Posidoniimonas polymericola: one gene and its partner. The protein of the gene in region 2 interacts with the protein of the main gene of each other region in a pairwise test. Links are inferred from orthologs where the notes say so. Each region holds a gene or a part of one and is shown on either strand. Other genes may lie near its edges.

Evidence for each region.
Region 1: the proteins of aceE (region 2) and nth interact in binary tests that used the Escherichia coli proteins (3 or more experiments, as listed by UniProt). The link is inferred for Posidoniimonas polymericola from one-to-one orthologs.

Annotation. Positions count from the first base shown.
Region 1 is NZ_SJPO01000012.1:71,257-85,851, forward strand. The notes cover bases 9,410-12,366. They hold nth (endonuclease III), read left to right. Parts: upstream 9,410-10,508; coding sequence 10,509-11,225; downstream 11,226-12,366. Other genes in these bases: Pla123a_RS20820 (LON peptidase substrate-binding domain-containing protein), read right to left, coding at 9,614-10,318; dcd (dCTP deaminase), read left to right, coding at 11,284-11,841; nadE (NAD(+) synthase), read left to right, coding at 12,001-12,366. Also shown: Pla123a_RS20770 (dihydroorotate dehydrogenase), read right to left, coding at 1-855; Pla123a_RS20775 (hypothetical protein), read right to left, coding at 993-1,211; Pla123a_RS25070 (HU family DNA-binding protein), read right to left, coding at 1,597-2,043; Pla123a_RS20785 (YkgJ family cysteine cluster protein), read right to left, coding at 2,454-2,885; Pla123a_RS20790 (aminotransferase class V-fold PLP-dependent enzyme), read right to left, coding at 2,935-4,089; GTP 3',8-cyclase MoaA, read right to left, coding at 4,113-5,129; Pla123a_RS20800 (molybdenum cofactor biosynthesis protein MoaE), read right to left, coding at 5,126-5,560; Pla123a_RS20805 (MoaD/ThiS family protein), read right to left, coding at 5,572-5,817; Pla123a_RS20810 (anaerobic glycerol-3-phosphate dehydrogenase subunit C), read right to left, coding at 5,814-8,741; GTP cyclohydrolase I FolE, read right to left, coding at 8,855-9,406; more of nadE, read left to right, coding at 12,367-13,992; Pla123a_RS20840 (hypothetical protein), read left to right, coding at 14,207-14,595. UniProt on the Escherichia coli protein: DNA repair enzyme that has both DNA N-glycosylase activity and AP-lyase activity. The DNA N-glycosylase activity releases various damaged pyrimidines from DNA by cleaving the N-glycosidic bond, leaving an AP (apurinic/apyrimidinic) site.
Region 2 is NZ_SJPO01000001.1:335,800-350,698, forward strand. The notes cover bases 3,547-6,807. They hold aceE (pyruvate dehydrogenase (acetyl-transferring), homodimeric type), read right to left. Parts: upstream 6,483-6,807; coding sequence 3,747-6,482; downstream 3,547-3,746. Other genes in these bases: lpdA (dihydrolipoyl dehydrogenase), read right to left, coding at 6,625-6,807. In the rest of the region: tpx (thiol peroxidase), read right to left, coding at 1-206; Pla123a_RS01355 (zinc-dependent metalloprotease family protein), read right to left, coding at 291-1,637; Pla123a_RS01360 (GlsB/YeaQ/YmgE family stress response membrane protein), read right to left, coding at 1,869-2,114; Pla123a_RS01365 (dihydrolipoamide acetyltransferase family protein), read right to left, coding at 2,157-3,518; more of lpdA, read right to left, coding at 6,808-8,046; Pla123a_RS01380 (BlaI/MecI/CopY family transcriptional regulator), read left to right, coding at 8,612-9,019; Pla123a_RS01385 (M56 family metallopeptidase), read left to right, coding at 9,019-14,328; Pla123a_RS01390 (beta-L-arabinofuranosidase domain-containing protein), read right to left, coding at 14,496-14,899. UniProt on the Escherichia coli protein: Component of the pyruvate dehydrogenase (PDH) complex, that catalyzes the overall conversion of pyruvate to acetyl-CoA and CO(2).

The DNA of each region.
Region 1 (14,595 bases), on a different replicon or contig from region 2:
CAGCGCCTCCATGCTCGCGGTCGGCCGGTAAAAGTTCACCGTGCCGAGCTGCACCGCGCTGGCGCCGGCGACCAGGAACTCCATGACGTCGTCGATGTTCTGGATGCCGCCGATGCCGACAATCGGGGTCTGGGTCGCCTGGGCGGCCTGGTAGACGCACCGCAGGGCGATCGGCTTGATGGCCGGGCCCGACAGGCCGCCGACGCCGTTGCCCAGGATGGGCTTCTGCTTCCGCCAGTCGACCACCATGCCGAGCACGGTGTTGATCAGCGAGAGGGCGTCGGCGCCGCCCGCCTCGGCCGCTTTGGCCATCACGGCGATGCTCGTGACGTTGGGAGTCAGCTTGGCGAGGATCGGCAGGTCGCACGCCGCGCGGCAGGCGGCCACCAGCCGCTCGCACATCTGCGGATCGACGCCGAAGTCGACGCCGTGCGACACGTTCGGGCACGAAATATTGAGCTCGATCGCCGCCGGGCCCTCGACCTCACCCAGCCGGCTGCACATCGCGACGAACTCGTCGTGCGTGCGGCCGGCGACGCTGACGATGATCGGCGCGCCGGTCGACCGCAGGTACGGCAGGTGCCCGCCGATGAACGCCTCAAGGCCGTCGTTGTCGAGGCCGATGGCGTTGAGCATCCCGCCCGAGGTCTCGACCGTACGCCACGGCGCGTTGCCCTGGCGGGGCTCGTGCGTGATGGTCTTCGGCACGATCCCGCCCAGCCGCGCGAGGTCGACGAAGGCCTCCATCTCGCGGGCGTAGCCGAAAGTGCCGGAGGCGACCAGCACGGGATTGGGCAGCCGCAAGCGGCCGAGCGATACCTCTAGCGAGGCCGCGGTAGCGGAATCTGCAAGCATGCGCGCAGCGTGGGGTAACAGGCGGCGGTAGGTTCAGCCAGCCATGCTATCGGGCCACGCCTGCGCGAACAATCCGCGCAGCTGCTCCCGGGGCGCAGCCCTGACTTTCACCGCTGGTTGCTAGCCGCCCGCCTGGATCAGATCACCAGGCCGTTGGTGCGGTACGGCTTCATGTGGCTCGGCTGGTCCAAGAACCAGATGCGTTCCCACTCGTCCAGGAACGTACGCAGGTCCTCAGACGTGTAGATCAGCTGCTGGGCACGGCGGGCCGGGTCGGCCGAGTAGATCGGCAGAAGGCATCCCGTGCTGCTAGCCAAACCGCAAGCCGCAACGACAATCAATATCCACTTACGCATTGCTGCTGCGCTCCTCCGTGAGTGTCCACCCGCAGGCATCGGCCTGCTGGTGGCGCGGAATTCAGCCGGTCCCACCGGCTGCTGCTGACGCCCGCAGTGCGGGCGCGTCGTCAAAAATGCTTGGCTCCCGGTGGTTTACGCCGAGAGCGGTCGTTTGTGTGTGCGAGTAGGGGGCGCCCCGCTGGTGGGCGTGTGGGCGGGCACCAGCGACCGGGCCGGGGACGATAGCGGTCCCCGCGGGTGGTGTCCAGCTGAGTTGCCGAGCGGGCGGCTGCCGGCGCGACCGTGCGCCTGGCTGGCGGATGCGTGTGAGAGGGTTGGCGCCAGCGCCACTCGGATCAGAACGAAGAGATCGGTGACGAGATCGAGCTTTCAGGCCGGCGGGCTAGCTGCCCGAGCCAAAGCCGGGCGACTGGTCGTAACCGCTTGCGCCAGGCGGGTTTGAGGAGCCGTCCTGCGGATGGGATCCGTTGCTGCTGGGGGGAGCGTTCATTGCAGCCTCGCGAGCCGCCTCTTCGGCGTCCCGGCGGGCCTGCTCCTCAGCGGCGCGGCGTTCGAGTTCTCGAACCCGCTCCTCCATCTCTTTGCCTGGCTTGAAAGTGACCACGAACTTCTCGGGCACCGAGACCTTTTCGCCAGTCCGCGGGTTGCGGGCCTTGCGTGCGGCCCGCTTCTTGACCTCGAAGACCCCAAAATTGCGAAGCTCAATCCGATGATCTTCGACCAGCGTTTCGACGATAGCGTCGAACGTCTTCTGGACGATCTCCTTCGTCTTGAGCTGGGTCAGACCGATCTCCTCGGAGATGGTTTTGACGATCTCTTTTTTAGTCATAGCCGACTCCTGGAGAAAGGCGGCGAAAAGCCGAATCAGCCCTCTCGAAACAGGACTCCCTTAATGACCCAAGTGTAAGTCTGGCAAGCATTAGTGTCAACATCGAGCAACGCCGCGAAGCCTGTTGGGCGGGCGATTTAGCCGTTCCCAAAGCAATGCGACGAGCAGAGTTGAATCTGCGTAAGCCCATATTTTCAAAGATCTTACGCCGTTTTGGACACATTCGGGCCCGGCTTGGCGCGGCATGAGCGTTGGAAACCGTTGACGGCAAAAGACTTACGCCATCTACGGACCCACGGCTCACGCAACGAGACAAAGTCGTTGCAATGAGTATCGGCAGCCCAACCAACAGGCTTTACCTAATCAGAACAAACCAGCAGAAAGGTCGGCGGGGACGCCGGCGGCGCTAGCTAGACGTGGAACGTCTTGCGGGCGGCCTCGATATCGTCGAGTTGGTAGAGCTTGCCCTTGCCGCTGCCGGGGCACTCCTGGCAGGTCTCTTCCCAGGCCTCGGCAGACTTGAGGTTCGAGTCCCAGAACGGCCAGGTGCGGCACTGCCGCGGCCGGGCGGCGTACACCCGGCAGCCGCGGGACTCAAGGTCAAAGAACACACAGTCGCCGTCTGAGTATTCGGCGAGGCTCTTGCGGATACCGATCTTGCGGATGTACTTCCGTTCGAACTCCGCCACCGACAGCTCGACCTCCGCCGCCAGCGCGGCGATCTCGGCCTTGTTGACCCACACGTAACCCGGCGCGCCGGTGCAGCAGTCGCCGCAGCCGGTGCACTTGAAGCGGAGGCCGTCCTTGTACCAGGGTTCGCTGTTCTTGGGCGCGGCGGGCATGCGTCGATGGGCGTGTGGGTGAGGTGAGCGTGGCGTCGGAGCGCGGCGGCTAGCCAGCAGCAACCGCTGCGATGGCGGCGACCACCTGCTCGATTTCGTCTTCGGTGGTAAACACGCCGGAGCTGAGCCGCAGCGTTCCGCCCTGGGAGGTCCCCAGTCGGCGGTGCATCTGCGGGGCGCAGTGCAGCCCGGCGCGCGATTCAACGCCTGCGGACAGCTCTAATAGGGCCGCCAGTTCGTGCGGATCATAACCGTCGACCAGCAGGCTCACAACGCCCACCCGCTCGGCACACTCGGTCGGGCCGAACAGTCGGCAGCCAGGCAGCCCGAGCAGGCCGTCGATCAGCTGGCGGGTGCGTTCGCCGATTTGCGTGCCGAGCACGTCGACGCCCACTTCGAGCACGTGCTCCACCCCAGCGACCAATCCGGCCAGCCCAACGACGTTCGCGTTGCCGCACTCCAGCAGCGTTGGCATCTCGGTGGGCTGCACGGGCAGGTCGCTCTGGCCGCCCGTGCCGCCTTGCCGCAGCGGAGTGAGCTGCCGCTCGACGCCGGGCCGGACGTACAGAAACCCCGTACCCGTGGGGCCGAGCAGGCCCTTGTGCCCCGGCGCCGCCAACAGGTCGATGGCGAACGCCTGCACGTCGATCCTGGCGTGCCCTGCCGACTGGGCGGCGTCGACCAGCAGCAGCGTGTCACGGTCGCGGAGCCCGGCGGCGACCGCCTCGATCGGCTGCAGCGCGCCGGTAACGTTCGAGGCGTGCGTCAGCGCTACCAGTCGCGTGTCGGGGCGGACCGCCGCCAGCAGCCGCTCCGCATCAACGCGGCCGGAGTCGTCACAGTCGACGACCGTTAGCTCGCAGCCGAGCCGCCGCTCGGCGTGGTGCAGCGGGCGGAGGACCGAGTTGTGCTCGCACACCGTGGTGACCACGTGATCGCCGCGGCCCAGCACGCCGTGGATTGCGGTGTTCAACGCGTCGGTGCCGTTGTGCAGGAATGCGATGCAGCTCGGCTGCTCGGCGCCGATCAGCCTCCCGACGACTTCCCGTGCGCGGTCGACAATCCGCTGTGCACCCATCGCGCTCGCGTGCCCTCCCCTGCCGGCCGAGCCCCCGTCGTCACGAAGGTGGCCGGCCATCGACTCGACCACCTGCGGGGGCTTAGGCCAACTTGTCGCCGCGTTGTCGAGGTAGATGCGCGCCATGGTTCGGAATCCCGCCAAGGAAGTCAGCCGCCGATCTGGTACATCGCCCGATCGGGCCGGTGGAAGCCGGGCGCGTCGATGCCGTGGCCCGCCCGCTTGGCGGCGACGGCTTCGCGGATTAGGCGGGCGAGGTCGCCGTCGGAAGCCCCGTCGCGGAGCAGCCGCCGGGCGTCCCATTCTTCGGGGCTGAACAGGCAGTTGCGGATTTGCCCCTCCGCCGTCAGCCGCAGTCGGTTGCAGTCGCTGCAGAACGGCTGGGTCACCGGGTTGATGAAGCCCACCACGCCGCCGTCGGCGAATGCGTAGTCGCGGGCGGGCTGGCTTGGGTCGCTGCGGGGGGCGGGCGAGAGCGGCCCGAATTCGGCTTCGAGCGCCGCCAAGATCTCATCGCCCGACAGCACCTGGTCCCGCCGCCACGAGGCGTCGGCGTCGAGCGGCATGTATTCAATGAACCGCAACTCGAGCGCGCGTTCGCGGGCGAACCGGCCGAGCGGCACGATCTCCTGCTCGGTGACGCCACGCATGGCGATGGCGTTGATCCGAATCGACGAGAAGCCGGCCTGCTGGGCCGCCTCGATGCCGCGCAGCACCTCGGGCAGTAGGTCGCGGCGGGTCAGCTCGCGGAACGCCTCGGGCCGCACGGTGTCGAGGCTGATATTCAGCCGGTCCAGGCCCGCCGCCTTCAGCTCTGCCGCGTGCCGGTCGAGCAGCACGCCGTTGGTAGTGAGCGTGACCTCGTCGATGCCGGCGATGCCGACCAGCCGGCGGACCAGCTCGGACAGCTCGCTGCGCACCAGCGGCTCGCCGCCTGTCAGCCGGACCTGACGCACGCCCAGCCGGGCCGAGACACGCACAAACCGCTCCAGCTCTTCGAAGGTCAGCACTTCGCGCCGCGGCAGGAACAGCACCTGCTCACCCGGCATGCAGTACACGCAGCGGATGTTGCAGCGGTCGGTCACGCTGAGCCGCAGGCTGGTGTGCGTGCGGCCAAAACTGTCGACCAGCGGCGGGGCGGCTGCGATAGACGAAGGCGAGGTCACGGGGCGTCCCCCTCACTCACGGGCGCGGGGTGGACCCACTCGGTCGCGCCGTCGGACCAGCGTTCCTGCTTCCAGATCGGGACCGAGCGTTTCAGCTCGTCAATCAGCCAACGGGCCGCCTCGAACGCCTCGGGCCGGTGGGCCGAGCTGACCACCACGGCGACACTCGCCTCGGAGAGCGGCGTGAGGCCTAGCCGGTGGGTGATGCAGCACTCCTCGAGCGGCCAGCGGCCGCGGGCTTCCCGCTCCAAGCGTTCCAGCTCGCGTTGGGCCATCTCGGCGTAGGCCTCGTAGACCAGCTCGACCGTCTGGCGGTCGCCGGTGAACTCGCGGGTGATCCCGAGGAACGTGACCACCGCCCCCGCCGCGGGGACCTGCGCCCGCGCGATCATCGGCGCCAGGTCGATCAGGTCGTGGGTGATCTGGATCATTTACGCAATGCCTAGCCGCCACTCACGGGCGGGATGAGCGCAATCTCAGTGGTCGGGTCGACCTTGTCGGTCGGGTCGACGTATCCCGCGTCCGCGGCGAAGCGTGCGGATTGGAGCAATCGGCCCAGCGCGGGGAAGCGTCCGGCAAGGGCCACGGCCAGGTCGGCGTAGGTCGCGCCGGGCTCGAGGGGAGCCTCGACGTGGTCGGCTCCGACCGCCTCGCGGGCGCCGGCGAACATCAGCACGGTGACAGTCATTTTCGCCCGTTCGCTATTGTCGCTCCCGCCAGATTTGCATCAAGGCCGCAAGGGAGCCCGTAGCTGGCGGCGAGCAGTTTGATCGGGTGCAGCGTCGGCCGCGGGCTGGCCTGGCGCATCTGGATGGCGCAGGTCGAGCACTCGGAGACCGACAGGTCGTAATTCCCCGTCCGCAGCTCCGTCAGCAGCGGCAGTCCGGCCCGCAGGCTCCGCCGGTAGTTTTCTTTCCGCAGCCCGAACATGCCCGCCATGCCGCTGCAGCCCTTCTCGAGCTGCTTAACGCGGAGCTGCGGGATCAACCGGAGCAGGTTGCCGGCGGGCGCCCCAATGCCCAGCGCCCGGACATGGCACGGCACGTGGTACGCCACGCGGCGGTCGATCGGGTGCAGGTCGAGCTTCAGGCCACCCCGCTGGTGCAGCTTCCAGAGGTAATCGCACGCCTCGTGGGTGCTGTCCGCGACCAGCTGAGCGTCCTCGTCGTGGTCGAGCAGCTGCAGGTACTCGTGAGTCAGGGCGAGAACCGCCGACGGCTCGGTCGCGACAATCGCGTAGCCCTGCCGGGCGAGCTCGGCGAGCGCCTCGACGTTGCGGCGGGCGATCTTGCGGGCGGCGTCGACCGCCCCCTGGCTGTACAACGCCATGCCCGACTGCTCCTGCTCGCCCGGCGCCACGACGCCGACTCCGTTGTGGCGGAGCACGGCGACAAAGCTCTCGGCGAGCTGCGAGTCGTAGTAGTTGGCGAAGGTGTCGACAAAGTAGGCGACCTTCTCAACCGCGCCCGGCACCGGCTTGCTCAAGCGCTTGCCGGCCGACCTCAGGAAGGGGCGGGCCGCAAACCGCGGCAGCTTGCGGCCCTCGGCGATGCCGAGCGTCCGGGCGAGGACCCACCGGGCACGGCGGTCATCGATCAGGAGGTTCATCAGGGTCGCGAACCGCGAGCCGATCTGGCTCAGCAGGTCCATCCGCGTCAGGCTCCAGTCCCGCGGGCGGAGGCCGTTCTGCTTGATGTGGGCCGCCTTGGCCTCGACCATCATCCTCGGGATGTCGACCTTCGCGGGGCACTCCAAGCGGCACTGGTGGCAGTGCACACAGAGGTCGGCCACCTCCCGAGCGTCGTCGTGTCTGAGCGCGTCCGGCGGGAGCTGCCCGGTCAACACGCCACGGACCAGGTTTGCTTTGGCGCGGGGCGAGGCCTCCTCCCGGGGCGCGAAGCGGAAGATCGGGCACATCCGCACCGCCGGCGAAAGCGTCCGGCAGCCCGCGCAGCCGTTGCACGCCCAGGCGGCCTCGTTCAACTCTTCACGGGTCCAGTTGAGGCTCAGCTCGACCAGCGAGTGCCCTTCTTCGGACGGCTTGGCGAGCTCTGATGGTCGGAAGTTCTGCGTGACCCGCTCGCCCGGCGTTGGGATGATCTTGCCCGGGTTGAGGATCCCGTTGGGGTCGAACGCCCGCTTCAGCTCGCGGAACACGTTGATCAGCGGCCCGTGCTGGCGGCGGAGAAACGGTGTGCGGCTGAGGCCGTCGCCGTGCTCGCCGGCGACCGTGCCGCCCAGCAGCCAGACCTTTTCGTACAGCTCGCTGGCGAGCAGCTCGAGCCGCCGCGCGTCCTCCTTGGTGCGGAGGTCCAGCAGCGGCCGGATGTGCAGCTGACCGTGCGCGGCGTGCGAGAACAACGAGGCGGTAATCTGCTGCCGCTTGAGCACGTCCTGCAGGTGCCGCACAAAGACCGGCATCGCCTCGACCGGCACGGCGATGTCCTCGATGCAGGGCGCCGCGCGGCGGCGGCCCTTGAGCCCGTGCAGCGTCTGGGTGAACCGGCGGGCGAGCTGGCCAAGGAGCAGCTCGTCCTCCTCCTCCTGCGCGGCGTAGTAGCCGGCGGCCAGGCCGAGCTCGTTCCGCGCGAGCGCCACCACGCGGTCAACCTGGTGCTGCGTGTCCTGCTCGGTCTCGCCAAAAAACTCTAAGAGCAGCACCGCCTCGGCGGCCGCCGGGATGATCAGGTCGTACCGCACGTCCGACTCGCGGGCGATGGTCAGGTGCCGCCGGTCCATCAGGTCGCACGAGCACGGGCCGAGCGGCGTGATCTCGCGGACGCAGCGGACCGCCTTCTCCAGGCTGTCGAACATCAGCATTACGCGGCCGACCGAAGCGGGCAGCGGCAGGGTGCTGAGCTCGGCCTCGACAATCAGCGCGAGCGTCCCCTCGCTGCCGACCATCAGCTTGGTGAGGTCGACCGGGTCGGTCAGGGCGTGCTGCATCGCGTAGCCGCTGGCGTTCACCAGCGACTGCGGCTGGTTGGTCTCGATGACGGTGCGGTGCAGCTGGCCGAGCTCCTGGACCGACAACGCCAGCTCCGCCAGCCGCGCGGGGGGCGGGGCGTCGGTCGGCGGGGCGCCAAGCTCCAGCACCTCGCCGTCGGCCAGCACCACCTTCATCGCGAGCACGTGGTCGCGGGCCGACCCGCACCACGGCCAGTGGCTGCCGCTGCCGTCAACGCTCAGCACGCCGCCGATGGTCGTGACCTCGGTGGTCGCCGGGTCGGGCCCGAAGACGCGGCCGTGCGCCGCCAGGGCGCGGTTGAGCTCGGCGTGCACGACGCCCGCCTGCACGCGGACGCTCTCCTCACCGACCCTGATGATGCGGCGCATGTGGCGGGAGAAGTCGATCACCAGCCCCTCGCCGACAACGCCGCCGGCGAGGCCCGAGCCGGCTCCGCGGGCGTGGACGGCGATGCCGTTCTCGTTGGCGTACCGCAGCGTGGTCGCGACGTCCGCCGTCGTGCGGGGCCGCACCACACCCAGCGGGGTTTTCTGGTAGATGCTGGCGTCGCTCGCGTACAGGCACACCGACAGCGGGTCGCAGTTTACCTCTCCCGCCAGCTGCCCGCGCAGGTCCTGCTCGATGCGTTGGCGGTCAGAATCCATAGGCGATAGCGTGGCGGTAGAAGTCGTAGTCGCGCGGCCTGTCGGGGCCCTGTTTCTCTAGATCGGCGCCCGCCCCGGCCGCCGCCACCGCCGACCGGCAGGGTCGCTCTGGGCTACTTGCCGTAAATCAGCGTCATGACCTCGGCCCGGCTCGAGACGTTCGACCGGAACACGCCCTTCATCGCCGAGGTGACCGCCATGCTGCCCGGCTTCTTCACGCCGCGGATGGTCATGCACGAGTGGCTCGCCTCGATAACGACCGCCACCCCCTTTACGTTGAGCTCGTCGACCAGCATGTCGGCGATCGCCTCGGTCATCCGCTCCTGCACCTGCGGCCGACGCGCGACGCTGTCGACCACGCGGGCCAGCTTGCTGAGGCCGACCACCCGGCCGTTGGGCAGGTAGCCGATGTGCGCCTTGCCGGAGAACGGCAGCAGGTGGTGCTCGCACATGCTGGTGAAACCGATGTCCTTGACCAGCACCATCTCGTCGTACTTCTCGGTGAAGAACTTCTCGAGGTGCACCCGCGGGTTCTCACGCAGGCCGGAGAACATCTCGGCATACATCCGCGCGACCCGCGCCGGGGTCTCCAGCAGGCCCTCGCGGTCCGGGTCCTCGCCCACCGCGGCCAGCATCTCGCGGACCGCGCTCTGCAGCCGGGGCATGTCGACGCCCGGGTAGGCGGCGGATGATTCGTCCCCGCCGCAGCACGCGGACTCGGGGTACTCTTGCAGGTGGTCCTTCATGGCGCCGTTGTTGGTTCGTGTGGTCACTCTAGTCTCAAGGTTGCGGGGTTCGCAGGGACCGTGGTGAGTAAGGTCGCCCGCGCTGTTGGGTCGAGAAGTACGCCGTTGCGGGCCGCGGCCCAAGACTCAGTTGTTGCTGAAACGGGGTGGAAACGGTTCGTCGTCGCTGGCTGGGGCCCCGACCGCTTCGAGCAGCAGCCGGCACCTCTGCACCGCGTCCCCCTCGCCCAGCAGCCGCAGCTTCAACTCCGACGAGATCGGCAAACTGTGCGCGGCCAGGTCGGCCACAGCGCCCAGCGCCGCGGTGCACGACAACGTGTGGGCAAGCTCCTCTGCCGCCGCGCCGCCCGCAATCTTGCCTTGCAGCAGCGAGACGATCTGCTTGCGGAGCGACTGCTGCTCGCGGACCGACTCGGCGTCGACCGACGAGGTCGACTCCTGCTCATGAATCAATTCTAGCCGCGAGCGGCGGTATGCCAGGGGGGGATCCAACTCCTCTTTCAGACGAACCCGCCGCAAACCGAGCAGCAGCAGGTTGTAGCGGCCCTCGGGCGTCTTGTGGTGCGAGATCACTTTGCCCAGGCACCCGACCTCCGACAGCGGCGGCCGGCCGGCGTAATCAGGCTCCCAGCCAGGGGCCAGCACCGCCATGGTGATCAGCCCGTCGCTGGCGAGCGCCTCGGTCGTAAGGGCCACGTAACGCTCCTCAAACACATGCAGCGGGGTCACAACGTGGGGGAACGCCGCCACCTGCGGCAATGGAAACAGCCGCCCCACACCCGAGAACGTGTCTGGGTCGAACGGCGGATCGGCGGGCATCCAGGCGCTCATCGCAGGTCGTGGGGAACAAGGCGTGTGAGGGCATCTTCCAACGCTCAAATCTAATTGTGAAAAGCACTTAGATCAAGTCGCTCGGGCCTGCGGCGCCTGCCCTCCGGCCGTTGACACCCGCCGCTGGGCCCCCAAAATGAGGCCTTCTCTGGCCGCCCCCCACGCCCCGCCCCCTGCTCTGAAAGTCATAATGGGCAAGAAGAAAGCCACCTCAAAGGGCGCCTTAAAAGGCCCCGCCAAGCGGCCCTCACCCCCCACGCCGGCCCTCCCGGCGGACGAGCGCAAGTCGCAGGCCAAGCGGGTCGTGCGGCGGCTCAAGGCCGACTACCCCGAGGCCCCGTGCGCCCTGGTGCACGAAACGCCCTACCAGCTGCTGATCGCCACGATCCTCTCTGCCCAGTGCACCGACGAGCGGGTTAATATCGTTACCGAGAAGCTGTTCGCCACGCACCCCGACGCGCACGCGATCGCCAAGATGCCGATCGCCAAGCTCGAGAAAGCCGTGCAGAGCACCGGCTTCTTCCGCAACAAGGCCAAGAACGTCAAAGCGTGCTCGGAAGAACTGGTCGAGAAATTCGACGGCCAGGTCCCCGAGGACCTGGACACTCTCGTTGGTCTGGCGGGCGTTGGCCGCAAGACGGCCAACGTCGTGCTGGGGACCGCGTTCAGCATCCCCACCGGCGTGGTAGTCGACACCCACGTCGGGCGGCTGAGCCGCAGACTCGGCCTGACCGCTCAAAAAGACGCCGTGAAGGTCGAAAACGACCTCATCGATATCCTGCCCAAGAAAGAGTGGATCGACTTTTCGCACCGCATGATCCATCATGGGCGAGCGGTCTGCAACGCACGGAAGCCCGATTGCGGAGCCTGCTCGATGCAGAAGTTCTGCCCGCAGATCGGGGTCTGACAAGAACCTGCGAACCACGAAGTTCGGGCCCCGACGTCCCAACAAACCAAAGCCACTCATGATTCTCTCCGGCAACGAAATCCGGCGGCGGCTCGGCGGCGACCTTCAGATCACGCCGTACGACGAGGCGAACCTCAATCCCAACAGCTACAACCTCTGCCTGCACAACGAGCTGATTGTGTACGAGGAGGTGGTGCTGGACATGGCCAAGGAGAACCGCGTCCGCCGGATCGAGATCCCCGCCGACGGTCTGGTGATCAGCCCCAACCGGCTGTACCTGGGCCGCACCGTCGAGAAGACCACCACGCACAACCTGGTGCCGCAGATCGAGGGCCGCTCGTCGATCGGCCGCCTCGGACTGTTCGTGCACGTCACGGCCGGCTTCGGCGACGCCGGCTTCTCCGGCTTCTGGACGCTCGAGATCTCTTGTATTCAGCCGGTGCGGATCTACCCCGGCGTGCCGATCTGCCAGATCTTCTACCACGAACTCACCGGCGAGGTGAGCGAGTACACCAGCAAGTACCAGCACAACCGCGACATCCAGCCGAGCAAGCTGTTCCAGGAGTTCGGCGACGATCACGACCCGCAGCTGCCGCTGCAATTCGACAACAAATAGCGGCTCAAGAACAACTTACTCCCCTTATCCCTCTCCTCCAAAGAAGGAGACGTTAGGTGAGGGGATAATAGATAAACTGCGGAAGTTGTTCTTGAGTCCTTCCGAAGCAGTCACCGTCAGCCTCTCCACAAATCGGCCCTCGTAGCAAGCCATTCTGCAGTGAAACTCATCCGCCTAGGCGCCGCGTCCGTCAACCAAACCCCGATGGACTGGGACGGCAACCGCCGGCGGATCGAGTCCGCCATCGCCGACGCCCGCGCTGCCAATGTCGGCCTGCTCTGCCTGCCCGAGCTGTGCGTCAGCGGCTACGGCTGCGAGGACATGTTCTTCTCCACCGGCGTGCAGCAGGCCGCCTACGAGAACATGCTCGCCCTGCGGCCGGCGACCTCCGGCATGGCCGTGGCGGTCGGGCTGCCCGTGTTCTACGACTCGGCCCTCTACAACGCGTGTGCGCTGCTGGTCGACGGCGAGCTGGCCGGCATCGTCTGCAAGCAGTTCCTGGCGACCGACGGCATCCACTACGAGTCCCGCTGGTTCCGCCGCTGGACGCCCGGCGTCGTGAACCTGCTGGGCGACCCGATCGGCGACCTGCTGTTCGACCTCGGCGGGGTCCGCGTCGGGTTCGAGATCTGCCGCGACGCCTGGGTGGCCGACCGCTCGGGCCCCGGCCTCGCGCAGCGCGGAGCCGACATCATCCTCAACCCGTCGGCCAGCCACTTCGCCTTCGGCAAGCAAGAGACCCGCAAGCGGATCGTCATCGAGGGCTCCCGCGCCCAGTGCGTCAGCTACGTGCACTGCAACCTGTTGGGCAACGAGTCGGGCCGCTCGGTCTACGACGGCGACACCATCATCGCCAGCGGCGGCAAGATTGTCGCTAGCGGCCCGCGGCTCACCTTCGACGACCACGTGCTCACCACCGCCGTGGTCGATGTCGACGCCGTGCGGCGGAGCCGGGCCCAGTCGTTCGACGCCGGCGTCACCCGCCCGCTGCCGCCCGACGGGCTGGTCGAGTGGTCGTTCTCGTGGCCCGACCCGGGCGCCGACGCGCCGGACGAGCACTGCGCTCCGCTCACCAACTGGGAGGCCGCCCCCGACCACAAGGAAGAGGAGTTCACCCACGCCATTGCGCTCGCCGTGTTCGACTACCTGCGGAAGAGCCGCACCAATGGCCTGGTCGTCTCATTGAGCGGCGGCGCCGACTCGTCGGCCGTGGCGGTGCTTTCGGCGATGATGGCCCGCTTCGCGGTGGACGAGCTCGGCATGTCGGCCGTGCTGGATAAGCTGCCAGCCGTGGCGACCAGCGCCGTGCTCGACGACTCCGCCACCGTGCGGGACCTGGTCGGCGGCCTGTTGAGCTGCGTCTACCAGTCGACCGCCAACTCGAGCGACGCCACCCGCCACTCCGCCCAGGCGGTCGCCGAGGGCGTCGGCGCGACGTTCTTCGACTGGAGCGTCGACAGCCTGGTGAACGACTACGTCAAAACGGTCGGCAAGGCAGTCGGCCGTGAGCTGACCTGGGAGGACGACGACATCACCCTGCAGAACATCCAGGCCCGCGCGCGAGGCCCGGCGGTGTGGATGCTGGCCAACCTGCAGGGCGCGCTGCTGCTGGCGACTAGCAACCGCAGCGAGGCCGCCGTCGGCTACGCCACGATGGACGGCGACACCTGCGGCGGGCTGTCGCCGATCGCCGGCATCGACAAGGCATTCCTGCGGCGTTGGCTGGCGTGGATGGAACAGGTCGGCCCCCGCGGCGTCGGCCCGCAGCCGTACCTCAGCGCGGTGAACGAGCTCGAGCCCACCGCCGAGCTCCGCCCCGCCGGCGCCGACCAGACCGACGAGGGCGACCTGATGCCCTACCCAGTGCTCGACGCGATCGAACGCTCCGCGATGCGCGACAAGCGGCTCCCGATGGAGGCCTTCCGCGCGGTCGCCGCCCAGTTCCCCGAGCACGACCGCACACAGATCGGCCGCTGGGTGATCCGCTTCTTCCAGCTCTGGAGCCGCAACCAGTGGAAGCGCGAACGCTACGCCCCCAGCTTCCACGTCGACGACGAGAACCTCGACCCCAAGAGCTGGTGCCGCTTCCCGCTCCTCTCGAGCGGCTACGAGAAAGAACTCGACGAGCTCGAAGAGCTGCTCCGCGATTAGTCACATCCCCCAAAGCAGCCGGCGAGCTACGCCTCGGCGGTTTGCGGCTTGCCTAACCACAAAGGCACGAAGCCACAAAGAAGACCAGCCAGAGGCACTTAGCCCTGCGATTCATCGCTGGGTAGGCCAGCCAACTGCGATAGCCCCTTCCGCGCGTTTCCGCTACGCTACTCCGGCGACAACCCGTATCCCGCGCCCGCTGGAGCCGAGCTTAATGCGTGCCGTTATTGCCGCCCTTGCGATCCTCTTCGCTACCATGCTCGCGGCAAGTGCTGCCGCTAGCCTGATCCACTTCCAGAGCGAGATCTCTCTCTTGGATATCGGAGATGGACAGTTTTTCATCAACAACGAGAGAGTAATGGGAAGCTTCGTCGTGCGCGACGAGGCACTCACTTCCTATGAGGATGGCTCCCTTCGCTTCCGCTCGCAGATGATCACCGAATTCGAGATCGCGGGGGAGTCAGGGTGGTGGTTCCGAGCCAACCAGGGACTCGCGTCGACGACATGGGCCAACACCGGTCAACAAACACCCTCGGCCATCACTCCTTTTCACCAGACTCTCGAGGTAGGGACGATCGAAACCGGCGTCCGCGAGATCTCCGC
Region 2 (14,899 bases):
GTCTGGATGGCGCAGACGCCCGTGTCGAGCGACGGCACGACGCTCAGCAGGGTTGGCTTGCCGGCGAGGTCGCCCTTGGCGAGCGACTGCATGCCGCCCTCGAAGAAGTGCAGGGTGAAGTCGGGAGCGTCCTGGCCGGCGGCCAGGGCGTCGCCGGCGAGGGTGACGGGGTTTCCTTTGAACGTGACGGCGCCTGGGCGGGACATGTGTGGTTCCTAGGGCGTGAGGGGCGGGTGGTGAGAACCCCAAGTATCCCCGTGCCCCGCGGCGCCGGCAAGTGGCTCGATAGGCTACCGCCGCCGCCCGCGGAGGCCAACGCCGGCGCAGACCGCCAGCAGCAACGCCGCGGCGGGCTCCGGCACGGGCATCGCCGTGACCAGGCCGCTGAGGAAGTACTGCCCCGAGTCCTGCAGGAACCGGTCGCGGCGTCCGGAGTCGTAGGTCAGGCCGCCGTGCGAGGTCACCTGCAGGTAGTAGTCGCCCGCCGCCAGCACGCCCTCGTAGCGGGCGATGAGCGAGCGGCGGCTGGTGCTGAGCACCGGGTCGTCCTCGTACAAGAGGGCGAACGAGCTGTCGTACAGGGCGAGCCGGGCGTCGAGGTTCGGCCCGTACTCGGCGACGTCCACCAGCAGGCTGACCTCGCTGGGGTTGTCGATCTCGATGCGGTAGTAGTCCGAATCGGCCGTGGAGGCGATCACGCCCCGCTGCGGCGTCGAGGACGGGGTGTAGAGCTCGGCGTTGAAGAACGAGGTCCCGGCTTCATCGTCGACGAAGCCGAACCGGTTGGAGCTGGTTGAACCGATGGTGGTGATATCGTTCGTGCTGGACGAGGCCGACGTGGTGGGGCCGACCGACCACAGGCCGCGCCGCGCGTTGTAGGCGACCCCCATGTTGGGCGCCTGGAGGATCGAGTCGGAGTTGTTGTCGTAGGTCTCGTTGAGGGTGCCGTCGTCGTTGTAGGAGCTCTGGTGCCGCAGGCCGAACAGGTGGCCCGCCTCGTGGATAGCCGCGTCCGCCACGACCTTGGCGTCGCCGCCGCGGAGGTTGTCGGGGAACACCCAGGCGGTCCGCTGCACCATGCCGGAGCCGCTGCTGTAGAAGCCGCCGATGAACGCCACGCCGCCGCCGCTGCCGTACCAGTCGTTGTCGCCGCTGATCACCACGTGGGCCGACTCGCGGCGGTTGTAGTTGCCGGGGTCCACGGTCGTGACGTTGATGTCGAACATCGAGTACGCCTCGGAGACCCGCGACCAGATCTGTTCGATGCGGCTGAGCTCGTTCGTGCCGAAAGTGCTGGCGTCGCCGTCGACATCGTAGGCGGGGCGGAGCCTTGGGAGCTTGCCGCTCCAAGAGGTGAAGCCGTAGTCGACCCCGTCGAAATCGAGAAAGAGCTGGGCGCTGGCGGAGGGGCGGCTGTTGAACGCCGGGACCGTGGCCGAGCCGCTAGAGAAGACGGGGTTGCGGCTGTCGTAGGAGTACAGGCCCACGCCTTCGGCCACGCCCGCCGCCTCGGGAACGACGTGCACTAGGTGGTCTTCGTCGTGGACAGGGAGCACCACCGCCGGGGCCTGACCGGCGGAGAGGACAAGCATCGCGCAGGCCGCCAGGGCGGTCCACGCGGTCTGGATACGGTTCATGAGCACCCCCTCTAGCTGCGGGGGTCGCGCCCACCGCTTAGATTCTTGTCACACGGAACAAGGCGCCGGTTCCGGCGGCGCCGAGTTGTTGCCGCGGACGGGCAGATACGCCCGCGAGCAAGTTGATCGCCGGGAGACCAGGCGGCAACCCTTCCATGATAAGCAATACTAGCAGCCGGCCGATAGCATTTGGCGAACTAGGCAAGGGTTGCGGAAAAGCGCGTTATCGATTCACTCGCCCCAAACCCACCTGCGGAGCATCACAATCAGCAGAACCGCCCCGACCGTCGCGGTGATGAGCTCGGCCAGCAGCGTATTGGCCGAGAACCCCAGCAGCCAGATCAGCGTCCCGCCGAGCATCGAGCCGACCATGCCCACCACCAAGAGGCCGAGCAGCCCCGGTTTGCTCGACTTGGTGAGCAGGCTCGCCAGCCATCCGGCGGCCAGGCCGATCAGGATCCAGTACAGCAGGGACATAGGATCGTGCTCTTGCGCTCGTTGGCGATCGACCGCCGCCGGTTACGGGGCCAGCAGCAGCCGGCCCGGCGCGGCGAGCAGCTCCTTGACCTCGTTAAGGAACCGGGCGGCGTCGGCGCCGTCCACGACGCGGTGGTCGTACGTCAGCGACAGCGGCATGATCAGCCGCGGCTCGATCGACCCGTCCTCGACGACCGTCGGCAGCATGCGGCTGCGGCCGATCAGGATGATGGCCACCTCCGGCGGGTTGATGATCGGCGTGCTGTACGTGCCGCCGACCGCGCCCATGTTGCTGATCGTGAACGTGCCGCCCTGCATCTCGTCGAGCGACAGCTTGCCGTCCCGCGCCTTGGCGACCAGGTCGTCCAGGCCGCGGGCGATCTGCGAGATGCTCATCCGGTCGGCGTCGCGGAGCACGGGCACCGTGAGGCCGCGGTCGGTGTCGACCGCGATGCCGATGTTCACGTACTCCTTGTAGATGACCTGGTTGTTCTCCATGTCGACCGACGCGTTGACGATCGGGTGCGCCTTGAGGCTGCTGGCGATCGCCTTGACCAGGAACGGCATCTGCGACAGCTTGAGCCCACGCTTGGCGTAGTCGCCCTTGGACTGCTGACGCATCTCCTCGAGCTCGGTGATGTCGACGTCGTCGAAGTTGGTGAGCTGCGGGATCGTGGTGTAGCTGACCACCATGTTGCGGGCGATGGTCTGCCGCATGCGGCTCATCTTCTCGACCCGGGTCGCGCCCTGGCTGTCGGAGCTGAGCCGCCCGGGGGCGTTGCTGGCCGACGCGGCGTTGGCCTTCTCGCTCTCCTTGCGGACGTGGTTGCGGACGTCGTCCTCGGTGATGCGTCCGCCCTCGCCCGAGGGACGCACCCGGCGGAGCTCGACGCCGAGCTCGCGGGCCAGCCGGCGGACCGACGGCCCGGCCGCGGCCGACGAGTGCCCGTCGCCCGGCAGGTCGACGTTCGACGCGGCGGTCGCCTTCGCGACGGGCTGCGCCACGGGGGCGGCAGGGGCCGGCTCCGGCTCGGGTTCAGGTTCGGGTTTCGGGTCCGGTTTCGACTCTTGAGCGGCGGGCTCGGGGGCCGGCTCTGGCTCGGGTTCGGGTTTCGGCTCGGGCTTGGGTTCTTCCTTCGCGGGGGCGGCCGCCGCGGCTCCACCGCCGCCGGCCTCGATCTCGAAGATCGCCATGCCGACCTCAACCGTGTCCCCCTCGGAGACCAGGATCTTGGTGATCTTGCCCGCCTCGGGGCTGGGGACCGGCATCGTGGCCTTGTCGGTCTCGATCTCCAGCAGGTCCTGGTCCTTGTCGACGGAGTCGCCCTCGCTCACGAGGATCGAGAGGACGTCGCCGGAGTCAATGTTTTCGCCAAGGGCGGGGAGTTTGATTTCGGTAGGCATAGTTGTTAGTTGGTTCTAAGTGGGAACCGCGTGTCACGCGTATCGAAGCGAAACCGGACGGGGGAACACTAATGGTCGCTGATCGACGCTAATGCACCGAGGCGGACCCATTAGCGGTGATTAGTGTTCCTCTTCCTTTCGCGAATCGTGTTTGAGGTTGCCGTTGGTGTTGTGCTTTGGCAGGAGTCGGAGGCGCCCGGCGGCGAGACATTGTTCGCCGGCTGTCCCTTACGCATAGAGCGCCGAGACCTTCTCTGGGTTCACGCCGAGGTCCTTGATTGCCTGCTCGACTTCCGACATCTCACGCTGGCCGTCCTTGGCGAGCTTGTAGAGCGTGGCGATAACGATCGACTCGGCGTCGACCTCGAAGTGCCGACGCAGGTTCTCGCGGCTCTCGCTGCGGCCCATGCCGTCGGTCCCGAGGGCGAACATGCCGTTGGGCGCCCAGGGCAGCAGCTGCTCGCTCAGGCAGCGGAGGTAGTCGCTGGCGGCAATGATCGGACCCTCGGATCCCGCCATCTGCTGCTCGAAGTAGCTCTCTTTGCGGGGCGAGGTCGGGTTGAGCATATTCCACCGCTCGCACTCCTGCGCGTCGCGACGGAGCTCGTTGTAGCTGGTCACGCTCCACACGTCCGAAGAGATGCCGTACTTCTCTGCCAGCATCTGCTGGGCCTCGAGCACGCCGTGCAGGATCGAGCCGGAGCCGAACAGCTGCACACGATCCTTGGCGCCGCTCGCTTCGACGCTCTCAACCTTGTGCATGCCGCGGACGATGCCCTCGATGGCCTCCTGCGACAGCTCTCCATCGGCGCCCTTGGGCATCTCCGGCATCAAGACGTTTTCGTTCTCCAGCATCAGGTAGTAGATGCAGGTCTCGTTCTCGACGTACATCTTGTGGAGGCCGTGGAAGATGATCACGGCGGTCTCGTAGTTGTAGGCCGGGTCGTACGCGCGGACCGTGGGGAACGCGATCGCGTTGACCAGCGAGTGCCCGTCCTGGTGCTGCAGGCCCTCGCCGTTGAGCGTGGTGCGGCCGGCGGTGCCGCCCAGCAGGAAGCCCTTCGCCCGCATGTCCGCGGCGGCCCAGATGAGGTCGCCGATCCGCTGGAAGCCGAACATGCTGTAGTAGATGTACATCGGGATCATGTTCACGCCGTGCGACGCGTAGGCCGTGCCCGCGGCGTTGAACGAGCTCATCGAGCCCGCCTCGGTGATCCCCTCTTCCAGCAGCTGGCCGTCCTGCGCCTCCTTGTAGTAGGCGAGGTCGTCGGCGTCGACCGGCTCGTACAGCTGGCCCGCGTGGGCGTAGATGCCGACCTGCTTGAACAAGCCTTCCATGCCGAACGTGCGGGATTCGTCCGGCACTATTGGCACAATGTACTTACCGATCTTCTTGTCACGCAGCAGGTCGGTCAGCAGGCGGACGAAGCCCATTGTGGTGGACTGCTCCTTGCCCTCGCCCTTGCTAACCAGCTTGCTGGAAATGTTCTTGGCGTAGTCCTGCAGGGTGGGGACCTCGAAGTCCGCCTCGGCGGCCCGCCGCGACGGCACCGGGCCGCCGAGCGCCTCGCGGCGTTTCCGCAGGTACTGCATTTCCGGGCTGTTCTCCGGCGGCCGGTAGAAGGGCGCCTCGGCGACCCGTTCGTCGGAGATCGGGATGCCGAACCGGGTGCGGAACTCGCGGAGCTCCTCCTCGTTGGCCTTCTTCTTGTTGTGGGTCATGTTCCGACCCTCGCCCCCCTCGCCCAGGCCATAGCCCTTGATCGTCTTGGCGATGATGACGGTCGGCTTGCCGTTCTTGAGGTTCATCGCGCGGTGGTAGGCCGCGTAGACCTTGTCGGGGTCGTGGCCGCCTCGCTTCATCTTCTGGAGCTTGTCGTCCGACAGGTTCTTGAACCGCTCGAGCAGCTCGGGGTACTTGCCGAAGAACTTGCTGCGGATGTAGTCGCCGCCCGCCACCACATACTTCTGGTACTCGCCGTCGACAACCTCCATCATGCGGCGGGCCAAGAGTCCGTCCTCGTCGTCCTCGATGAACGGGTCCCAGTCGCCGCCCCAGATCACCTTGATCACGTTCCAGCCTGCGCCGCGGAACGTCCCCTCTAGCTCCTGGATGATCTTGCTGTTGCCGCGGACCGGGCCGTCCAGCCGCTGCAGGTTGCAGTTGATGACGAAGCAGAGGTTCTCGAGCTTCTCGCGCGAGGCGAGCGAGATAGCGCCGAGGGTCTCCGGCTCGTCGCACTCACCGTCGCCGAGGAACGCCCAGACCCGCTTGCCGGACAGGTCCTTGATGCCGCGGTCGGTCAGGTACTCGTTGAACCGCGCCTGGTAGATCGCCATGATCGGCGCCAGGCCCATCGACACCGTTGGGAACTCCCAGAAGTCAGGCATCAGCCAGGGGTGAGGGTAGCTGGACAGGCCGCCCCCCTCGCCGAGCTCGCGGCGGAAGTTGACCAGGTTCTGCTCGGTCAGCCGGCCCTCGAGGAACGCGCGGCTGTACATTCCCGGCGCCGCGTGGCCTTGGAAGTAGATTTGGTCGCCGGAGAAGCCGTCTTCGCCGCGGCCACGGAATACGTGGTTCTGGGCTACCTCGTACAGCGTGGCGCTGGACGCAAAGGTGCTGATGTGCCCGCCCGGTGACGACGGGTGCCGGTTCGCCCGGGTGACCATCGCCATCGCGTTCCAGCGGACGTAGCTCTTGATCCGCCGCTCCAGCTCACGGTCGCCCGGGTAAGCGGGCTGATCGCTGCGGGAGATGGTGTTGATGTAGGGCGTCGTGGCGGTGAAGGGGAGCTCCACGCCGTTGCGGACGGCGGCGGCCTCCAGCGCGCTGAGCAGCTCGCTCACCCGCTCCGGGCCCTTGCTCTCCAGCACGTAGTCGAGCGACTCGAGCCACTCGTTGGTTTCTTGTGGGTCTTTGTCGTTGGGGATCGGTGACGACGATGAAAGTTCGGCGCTCGACATGGCGGTACCTTGTGAGGTTGAACCACGAAGGGCACAAAGGACAGGACGCTAACCTGTGGCACTGGTGACAGCGGGAGGCGTCCCACAGTCGGCTGGTTGGCGGAGCGCCTAGTCCTTCGTGTCCTCCGTGGTGATTGGCTTCTTACTTGCGTTTGGGTTTGTAGATCTCGGTCGCGGTGCCGAGGTGCACCTCGCCGGCGAACGCGATGGTCTCGCTGAGCGTCGGGTGAGGGTGGATGCTCTCGGCGATGTCGCGGATGGTGCAGCCCATCTCGATCGCCAGCACGCTCTCGGCGATCAACTCGCCGGCGCCGCTGCCGACGATGCCGCAGCCCAGCACGCGGTCGGTCTCGGGGTCGACGATCCACTTGGTGAGGCCGTCGGTGCGTCCGTTGGCGGTGGCCCGGCCGCTCGCCTGCCACGGGTACTGGGCGATCTTGACCGGGATGCCCTGCTCCTTGGCCTCGCCGGCGGTCAGCCCGGCCCAGGCGATCTCGGGGTCGGTGAACACCACCGCCGGGATCGCCAGCGCGTCGAACGCGGCCGGCTCGCCGGCGATCACCTCCGCGGCGATCTTGCCCTCGTAGGCCGCCTTGTGGGCCAGCATCGGGTCGCCCGCGACGTCGCCGATGGCGAAGATGTTGCCGTCGCTGGTGCGCTGCTGCTTGTCGACCTGCACAAAGCCCCGCTCGTTCACGGTGACCTTGGTGTTCTCCAGGCCGAAGCCCTTGCTGACCGGCCAGCGGCCGATCGACACCAGCACGCGGTCGTACCGCTTGGTGACCGCGCCGTCGGGGCCCTCCATGCTGACCTCAACCTGTTCGCCGAGGTCCTTCAGGCCGGTCACCTTGGTCCCCAGCATGACGTCCTCGAACCGCTCCTTGACGCGGGCGATGAGCGGCTTGACCAGGTCGCGGTCGGCGCCCATCAGCAGGCCCTCGGCCAGCTCCACCACCGACACCTTCGTGCCGATCTCGGAGTAAACCGTGCCCATCTCGAGGCCGATGTAGCCACCGCCGATCACCAGCATCGACTCGGGGATGTCCTCCAGCGCCAGCGCGCCGGTCGAGGTCATCACCCGCGGCGAGCCAATGTCAAGGAACTTCGGCAGCGCGGGGATCGATCCGGTCGCCAGGATGCAGTGGTCGAACGTCAGCCGGCTGTCGTCGTCGTAGGTGTCGGGCGAGCCCCCCTCGAGCTGCAGGGTGTGGCTGTCGACAAACACGCCCCGCGCGTGGATCTGCTTGACATTGCGGCGTTTGGCGAGCTGGCTCAGGCCGCCGGAGAGGGTGTCGATGACGTTCTCCTTGCGGGCGCGGAGCTTGTCGACCGAGATCTTCGGCGGCTGGAACTCGACGCCCCACTCGGCCATCTCGTGGGCCTCGCTGACGACTTTCGCGACGTGCAGCAAGGCCTTGGAGGGGATGCAGCCCCGCAGCAGGCAGGTGCCGCCGAGCCGCGGGTCGGCCTCGACAATGGCGACCTCCAGTCCGAGGTCGGCTGCAAGAAACGCGGCGGCGTAGCCGCCGGGACCGCCACCAAGAACGACTACCTGAGAGTGCATGGGCGAAGGGGTGAGAGGGGATTGGGGCGTGCGTGGTAGAGGAGGCGGGGGTCTGCGCCTGGCGGCGCCGACGGTCCCACGAAGCCGCAGATCCTGCGTCGCTAGCCCGTCGGCCGCTCCCTGACCGCAGACCTCCGTCCCCTCTCTTCTCAACTGTTTGGCTGCAAAGCATTTGCAGCCCTCTAAGTTTATCGAATGGCGCCCTCTACACAATGGCCGACCCCGCCACCCGGGGGCGGCCGCCAAGGCGCAACCTGTTTTCTGCTAGGCCTTTGGCGTTCTCGAGCAAAAACGCGGTGATGCGCCTTCCGACACATCCCGCGGCTCCAATGCCGCCGCGGGCCCGGGCGGCGCGTCCCTCGAATTGCGGCGGCGCGGTCCCGCCACTCCGTCGGCCGACCATCAACGGCTGACCGACCGTGGCGACCTCGGGGCCGGCGCTGCGGGATGAAGTTTTAATTAATTCAAATTTTGCCTTGCACCGCCTGCGGGTGGTCGCTAGGTTCATCGAAGGAATTAAAACTTGGTCCCCGACCACTCGCGACTCAGCCCAGGAGGCCCCGCCGTGGCCCGTCCCGAATCGGAGTTCCCCACCGACCTCGAGCTCGAGATCCTCAAGGTCTTGTGGGCCGAGTCCCCGCTGCCGGTCCGCGAGGTCCGCGCCCGGCTCGAGGCCGACGCCAACCGGCCGCTCACCCACAGCTCGGTGATCACGGTGCTCAACATCATGCACCGCAAGGGCTACCTCGAGCGGACCAAAGAGGGCAAGTCGTTCCTGTTTGCGCCGCGGGTCGACAAGCAGCAGGTGTCGCAGGGCTTTGTCGGCGACCTGCTGACCCGGCTGTTCGACGGCTCGCCGTCCGCCATGGTGCTCAACCTGCTCGAGGGCTCCGACGTCGACGCCGACGAGCTGGCCGAGCTCCGCAAGCTGATCGCCCGCAAGGCAGCCCGCAACGCAAAGGAGCAACAGTGATGAACTTCCTCGCGCTCTTCGACTGGATGGATCAGACCGTCTGCACGCGGGTCTGCCTGACGCTCCTGCACTCGCTGTGGCAGTTCGCGGTGCTGGCAGGCGTGGCGCTGTTGGTCGAACGGCTCGCCCGTCGAGTCGAGGCGACCTACGCCACGCAGGTGGGCCTGCTGCTCGTCGGGCTGACGGCGCTGCCGGCAACCTACCTCATGATTGGCGAGGACGCCGCCACCGCGGTTGCCGAGTCCGCGCCGGTTGCCGTCCATCAGTCTCCAACAGCGGCTGCACCCTCCGCACCACAAGAGTTCGTGATCATTGAGAGCGAGGTTCCAGCGGCGACTGCGCCGCCGGTTGTGGCGCCCCGCGCCGGCAACGCCGCGCCTCAAGACGCGGAGCCGGCCGTCTCGTGGCAGACCGTTTCGCAGTGGCTGCTCGTTGCTTACCTGGCCGGGGTCTTGTTGATGCTGACCCGACTAGCGGCAGCTCTCTTGCACGCCCACCGACTGGCCGCCCGGGCGACCCCAGTCGCCGTCGGGCGGCACGCGGACTACCTGCGACGGATCGCCGAGCGGTGGAACATGGCCGCCGCGCCGGCGCTGGCGATGATCCCCGCCGGCGTCACGCCAAAGGTGGTTGGCCTCATGAAACCAACCATCCTGCTGCCGGGCGCTGCGCTGGCCGGCATGACCTGCGAGGAGCTCGAGCTGATCCTGCGGCACGAGCTGGCCCACGTCCGCCGGCACGACATGTGGGCCAACCTGATGCAGCGGCTCGCCGAGGCGCTCCTGTTTTTCAACCCGGCGGTCTGGCTGCTGAGCCGCCGCATCAGCACGTTCCGCGAGTACTGCTGCGACGAGCTCGCCTGCGAAACCGCTGCCGAACAGAACGCAGAGGAGCTCGACCCGCGGTCCCGCTACGCCGCGGCCCTGGTGCGGGTGGTCGAGCTGAGCCGCGGCGCCGCGCCGGCCCAGGAGGTCGCCACCCTGGCCGCCGCCGGCGGCCGCCCGTCCGAACTCCGCCGCCGCGTCGCCCGGCTGTTCGGCGAGCCCCAACGCGAGCCGCTGCGGCTGTCGCGGGGTGGGTTGTTGGCGGTCGGTGGTTTGGCAGTGCTGTTGGCGCTGCCGCTGGCCAACTCACCGGCTTCGGAGAAGCAGTCGGCAACAGAGGCGCTCGAAGGACGGTTTCCTGAAGACGATTCGACAGAACAGCGGCCCAGCTCTCAGCAGCCGATCACCGGTAGGGTGGTCCTCGCCGAAACGAGCGAGGCAGTCGCCGACGCCGAGGTCCGGCTGCTCTCTTGGCCGAAGATCCGCCGACGCTACTCGGTGAAGACGACCCGGACCGATGCCCAGGGCTTTTTCCGCTTTGACGAGTACGAGGAAGGCGACCTCAAGCTAGCCGCCTACAAGGGTAGGAAAGCATCTCGCACCAAGCGTTACGATGGTTTCGACGTCGAGCCGGGCAACAAACTGATCCAGCTCGGCCTGCAAGATGCGCCTTCGCTGAAGGTAACCGTCAAGTCGAAGGCGACCGGCGATCCCATCCCCGACGCCCGCGTCCGGCTGACCTGGACCGATGGCGACCGCGACCACCAGACCGATGACCAGGGCGAGGTCACGATTCACGGCCTGACCGCCGAGGTCTGGACCATCGAGGTGCAGGCGGCCGGATTCGCCAAAGACGGGCAGGCAATCAGCCTGCAGCCGGAGCAGCTCGCCGAGGTTACGAGCCTGCTGGCGCCGGGCTTCGAGCTGCGGGGCGTGGTGCGTGACACGGCCGGCGCGCCGCTCGCAGGGGTTGGCTTCAGCGTCTTCCCGGCGAGTATGCGGGGAGGGCAGATCGAATGGCTCGAGACAAACGCCAACGGCGAGTACTCATTCCCGTTCCTGCCTCGCCAGCCGCTCAAGCTGATGCTTTCCAAGGACGGGTTCGCCGACACGCGGCTTGATCTGCTTCCGGGTTTGGAGGAGAAGCCGTCGATCCGTGACTTCGAACTCTCCAAGCGGCCCGACGGCGGTTCCGTGACCGGCATCGTCACGACTGAGGACGGCCAGCCAATCGCCGGCGCCCGGGTCGTGAACCAAGGCAATTCGTCGGACGATCAGCGCGAGACGGTGACGGACAGCGAAGGGCGTTTCAGGCTCGACGACGTGTTTCAGGCGGTCTCCGGGCACGAACTTTTTATTCGGGCCGAGGGCTTCGCCTCGCGTGCGGTCAACTTCGAGCCGGGTCCAGCTGATAATCCCGCAGTAGCGGACGTTACCCTTGAGTTAGGCCGACGCATAGCTGGTCAAGTCGTCGACGAGGCCGGCACGGCGGTCGAAGGAGTGCGCGTCTACTACGCGGAAGGGAACCGTTGGCCTGGGATGCTGCTTGGGGGGCAGGCCGATACCGACGCGAATGGGCGTTTTCAGTTCAACTCGCTCCCTGTTGATTGCCCCTTCACGTTCACCAAGCAGGGGTACTCGCAGATTGAAGGCCGGAAGCTTCCGCTGAACGGCAAGGAGGAGGTGCTGGTCACGCTGTTGGACGAGGGCGTCCTGTCCGGCCAAGCGATCGACGACCAGTCCGGCGAGCCGGTCACGCCGATCACGGTGCACATCACGTTCTCGCCCGACAGGACAAAGGAAGACCCGGGGAGCTCGTTGACCGGCGCCCGCGCAACCGGCGAGGGCGAACGCTTTGCGACCGCCGACGGCGCCTTCCGCTTCGGCGACCTCGTGCGGGGGATGCCGCTGCAGGTGACCGTTAAGGCAGAGGGCTACCATCACGAAGTAATGCGGAGGCTGGTGGCGGCCAAGGAGGAAGACGCCGCGCCCGTCACCTTCCGAATGCGACGCATCGACCCTGCTGAGCAGCTCCGCGTCGCAGGGCGGCTGGTCGATCAAGACCAAGCACCACGGGCCGGCGTGGACCTGTGGTTGATCGTTTCGAAAGAGCGGCCGAGCCGGCGCGACGACTTCCCTTTTAACTGGGAGATGATTGAGTCAGGCGGTCTGGCAGAGTACGCCGACTGCCAGCAGTTCCTTAGCGCCACGACCGACGCGAAGGGCGAGTTCGTCTTCGAGCAGGTTACACGCGGCAATGAGATGGAGATCGCCTACAGCGGCGCCGGCGTAGCAAGGGGACGCTTTGCAGGCGTCGACAAGCTGACCAGCGACGCACTCACCAGCATCGTTGTGCCGGTAATCGAAGGTGGCGTTGTGCACGCCCAGGTGGACCCCGAAGCCTACCCAACGGCAGACGCTGTGATTCTGATGGGCAAGGACGGAGCCTATTACCCTAAGCATGACGGCGCGTCGCGGAGCTACCGCGCCGACGGTCTACCGCCCGGCGAGTACGAGATCCAGCTGTACGGTCGGTTGCCCCGCAACGCGGCCAGTCCCAGCGAACTAGAAACCCGCGTCCTGGAGCGAAAGAAGATCCGCGTACGTTCGGGCGAAACCACCGAGGTGAAGTTTGGGCCCAATCAAGCAGGCGGCGAGCCAAAACCTGGCGAGCAGGCAAACGACACTTCGCAACAGCAACTCTCCCAGCTCCGCGTCCTCGTCGTCGACGAAGCCGGCCAGCCAATCCCTGGAGCCACGGTGCGGCAGAACCATGTCATCCACACTCCGGGCGGCCCGCGCGCGACCACGATCAAGAACCAGCTCTACCAAACCGACGCCGACGGCTGGGCCGTGGTCGAGTGGACCGGCAAGTCGAAGGACCTGCGGCTGTGGGCCTCGGCGCCGGAGCACGTGACGATGCACGCGATGTGGGCAGAAGAACTCCAGCGGGACGGTGACCGGATACCGCTCGAATTCGGGTTCGAGCTGCCCGGCGGGACCGAGATCGGCGGCCGCGTGGTGGACGCCGACGGCGCGCCGATCGAGGGCGCCGAGGTCACCTACATGGACATTGCGATCACCTGGGCGTACCTCGACACGGGCAACTTAAAACGCGTCGTTCGGCCGGTCCGCGTCGCGGACGGTCCGACAGTGAAGACCGACGCCGACGGCCGCTGGACGATGAATGTCGCGCCGAGCGACAAGGAGATCGAGAAGGGTATCGAAGAGGGGAGGCGATGGGATTCATGGCTGCAGCGACCGCCTAGGCCGCTGCTGCTCAAGGTAAACCACCCTCTATACGCCGACTTTCATGGCGGCGCGTACAACCGGCTAGGGCTGATCGAATCGCCGCCGCTCGCCGAGCTGCGTAGCAAGGAAGCCGTCGTTGTACTTCAACCGCTTAAGGGCGAGGCCGCGGCCGTGGCGGATAATGCTCAGCACTCTGACGCCGCTCCGCAGCCAGCCCTTCCAGCGGAGCCAGAGAAGCCCTCACCGCCGCTCGCTCCCCCGCAAATCGACGCCCCTGAATTCCGCGTCGTCATCGCCAAGCACGTCCTCCTCCTGAACGGCAAAGAGATCGTCACCTGGGCCGAGCTGAAGCAGCGGATGAAGGCGGCCGGCGATCCGGCGAAGCTGCAGCCCAGCTTCTACGTTACGCGGGGCTGGCGGGAAGGAGACGAGAGCGAGGAGGCGGCGGGCGCGGCCATGATGCTGCTCCGCGAGCAGGTCGGCTTCGACGGGCACAGCGTCGGCAGCTTGTGGCCCCGCACCGACCTGCGGTACGACCGGATTGAGGACGCCGAGGACCTGACGCCCGAAAACCCCGAGGCGGTCGAGGGCACGGTGGTCGACGCCGCCGGCGAGCCGGTCGCGGGCGCCGAGGTGCTGCTCGTCACGCCGATCGACGAGTCGATCGGCTACCGCGCGTACCACGTCGCGTTGGTCAGCGGCCGGGTCCGCAACCCGCTCGAGCACGTCATGACCACCACTGGCGCCGACGGACGGTTCCGGTTGCAGGTCGAGGCCGGGACGCCGTACCGGCTGCTGGTGCTGCACCCCGCCGCCGGCTACCGCAACCTGCAGAAAATGCACCTCCCCGAAGACGGCAAGATTGCCCTGCTTGAGTGGGGGACCCTGCAAGTCGGCGTTGATGCTGAGGAGAAGCCGCAGACGGTCGATCTTTCGACCCGGGTAACAGCGGACGACCCATTGCCCGAGATCGTGATCAACCAGTACTGGAGCGACCAGGGCCAGGCGCCCGTCGACGCCACGTTCACCTACCGCCACGTCCCGCCGATCGTGCAGACCGCCATCCAGCGGAGCGTGCCGACCGCGGGCGGTGGCGCGACCTCGGTGCACGGCGCTAGTGTGAGCCTGTTGCCCGGGGAAGAGCAGTCGCTCTCGTTCGGTCCGCTATCGACGAAGCAGCGTGAGCAGATCGAGAGCATGCAGGAGAGGTTTAGCCGCCGCGTCGAGGACTGAGCTTGCGGTCAGTGCCAGTGGTTCGTACTCGCGTTGCCTTCTCCAGCACGCGGAATCGGTTGGTCCGTCGAAAAGGGGGACAGGCACGGCGCGATTCGATTACGCGCGGGGTTGAACCTCCTCCCCGCTTCGAGCCAGTCCCCGTTTTCGACCGCGACCTCGGTGGGCTACTCCTCCAGCACCGGGAAGTAGGTCACCCGGATCTTGGTCGATCCGAACGGGATCAGCTCGACAATCTCTTCGGGCTGGTTGGAGGTGACCGGGCTCTGGGGCGGTTCCTCGGAGTCCTCGCTCTCGCCGGCGACGCAGCTCAGACCCACGTAGTAGCCGCGGTAGCCGTCGAGGCGGTCGGTCGGATCGCTGACGCGGAACATCAGCCCGGCGTTGCCGCCCGCGGCGGCGGTGATAGTCGCCTCGAGGGTGACGTCGCCCAAATCCTCTTCACCACGTGCTAGGAGCTTGCCGGACGGCTTCGCAGTGACGCGGTGCTCACTGGCCTCGCTCGACCACTCCCCGCCGAATTCCTGCCAGTCGTCGATCGGCTGGCCGTCGAGCCGCACGTTGTCAAACC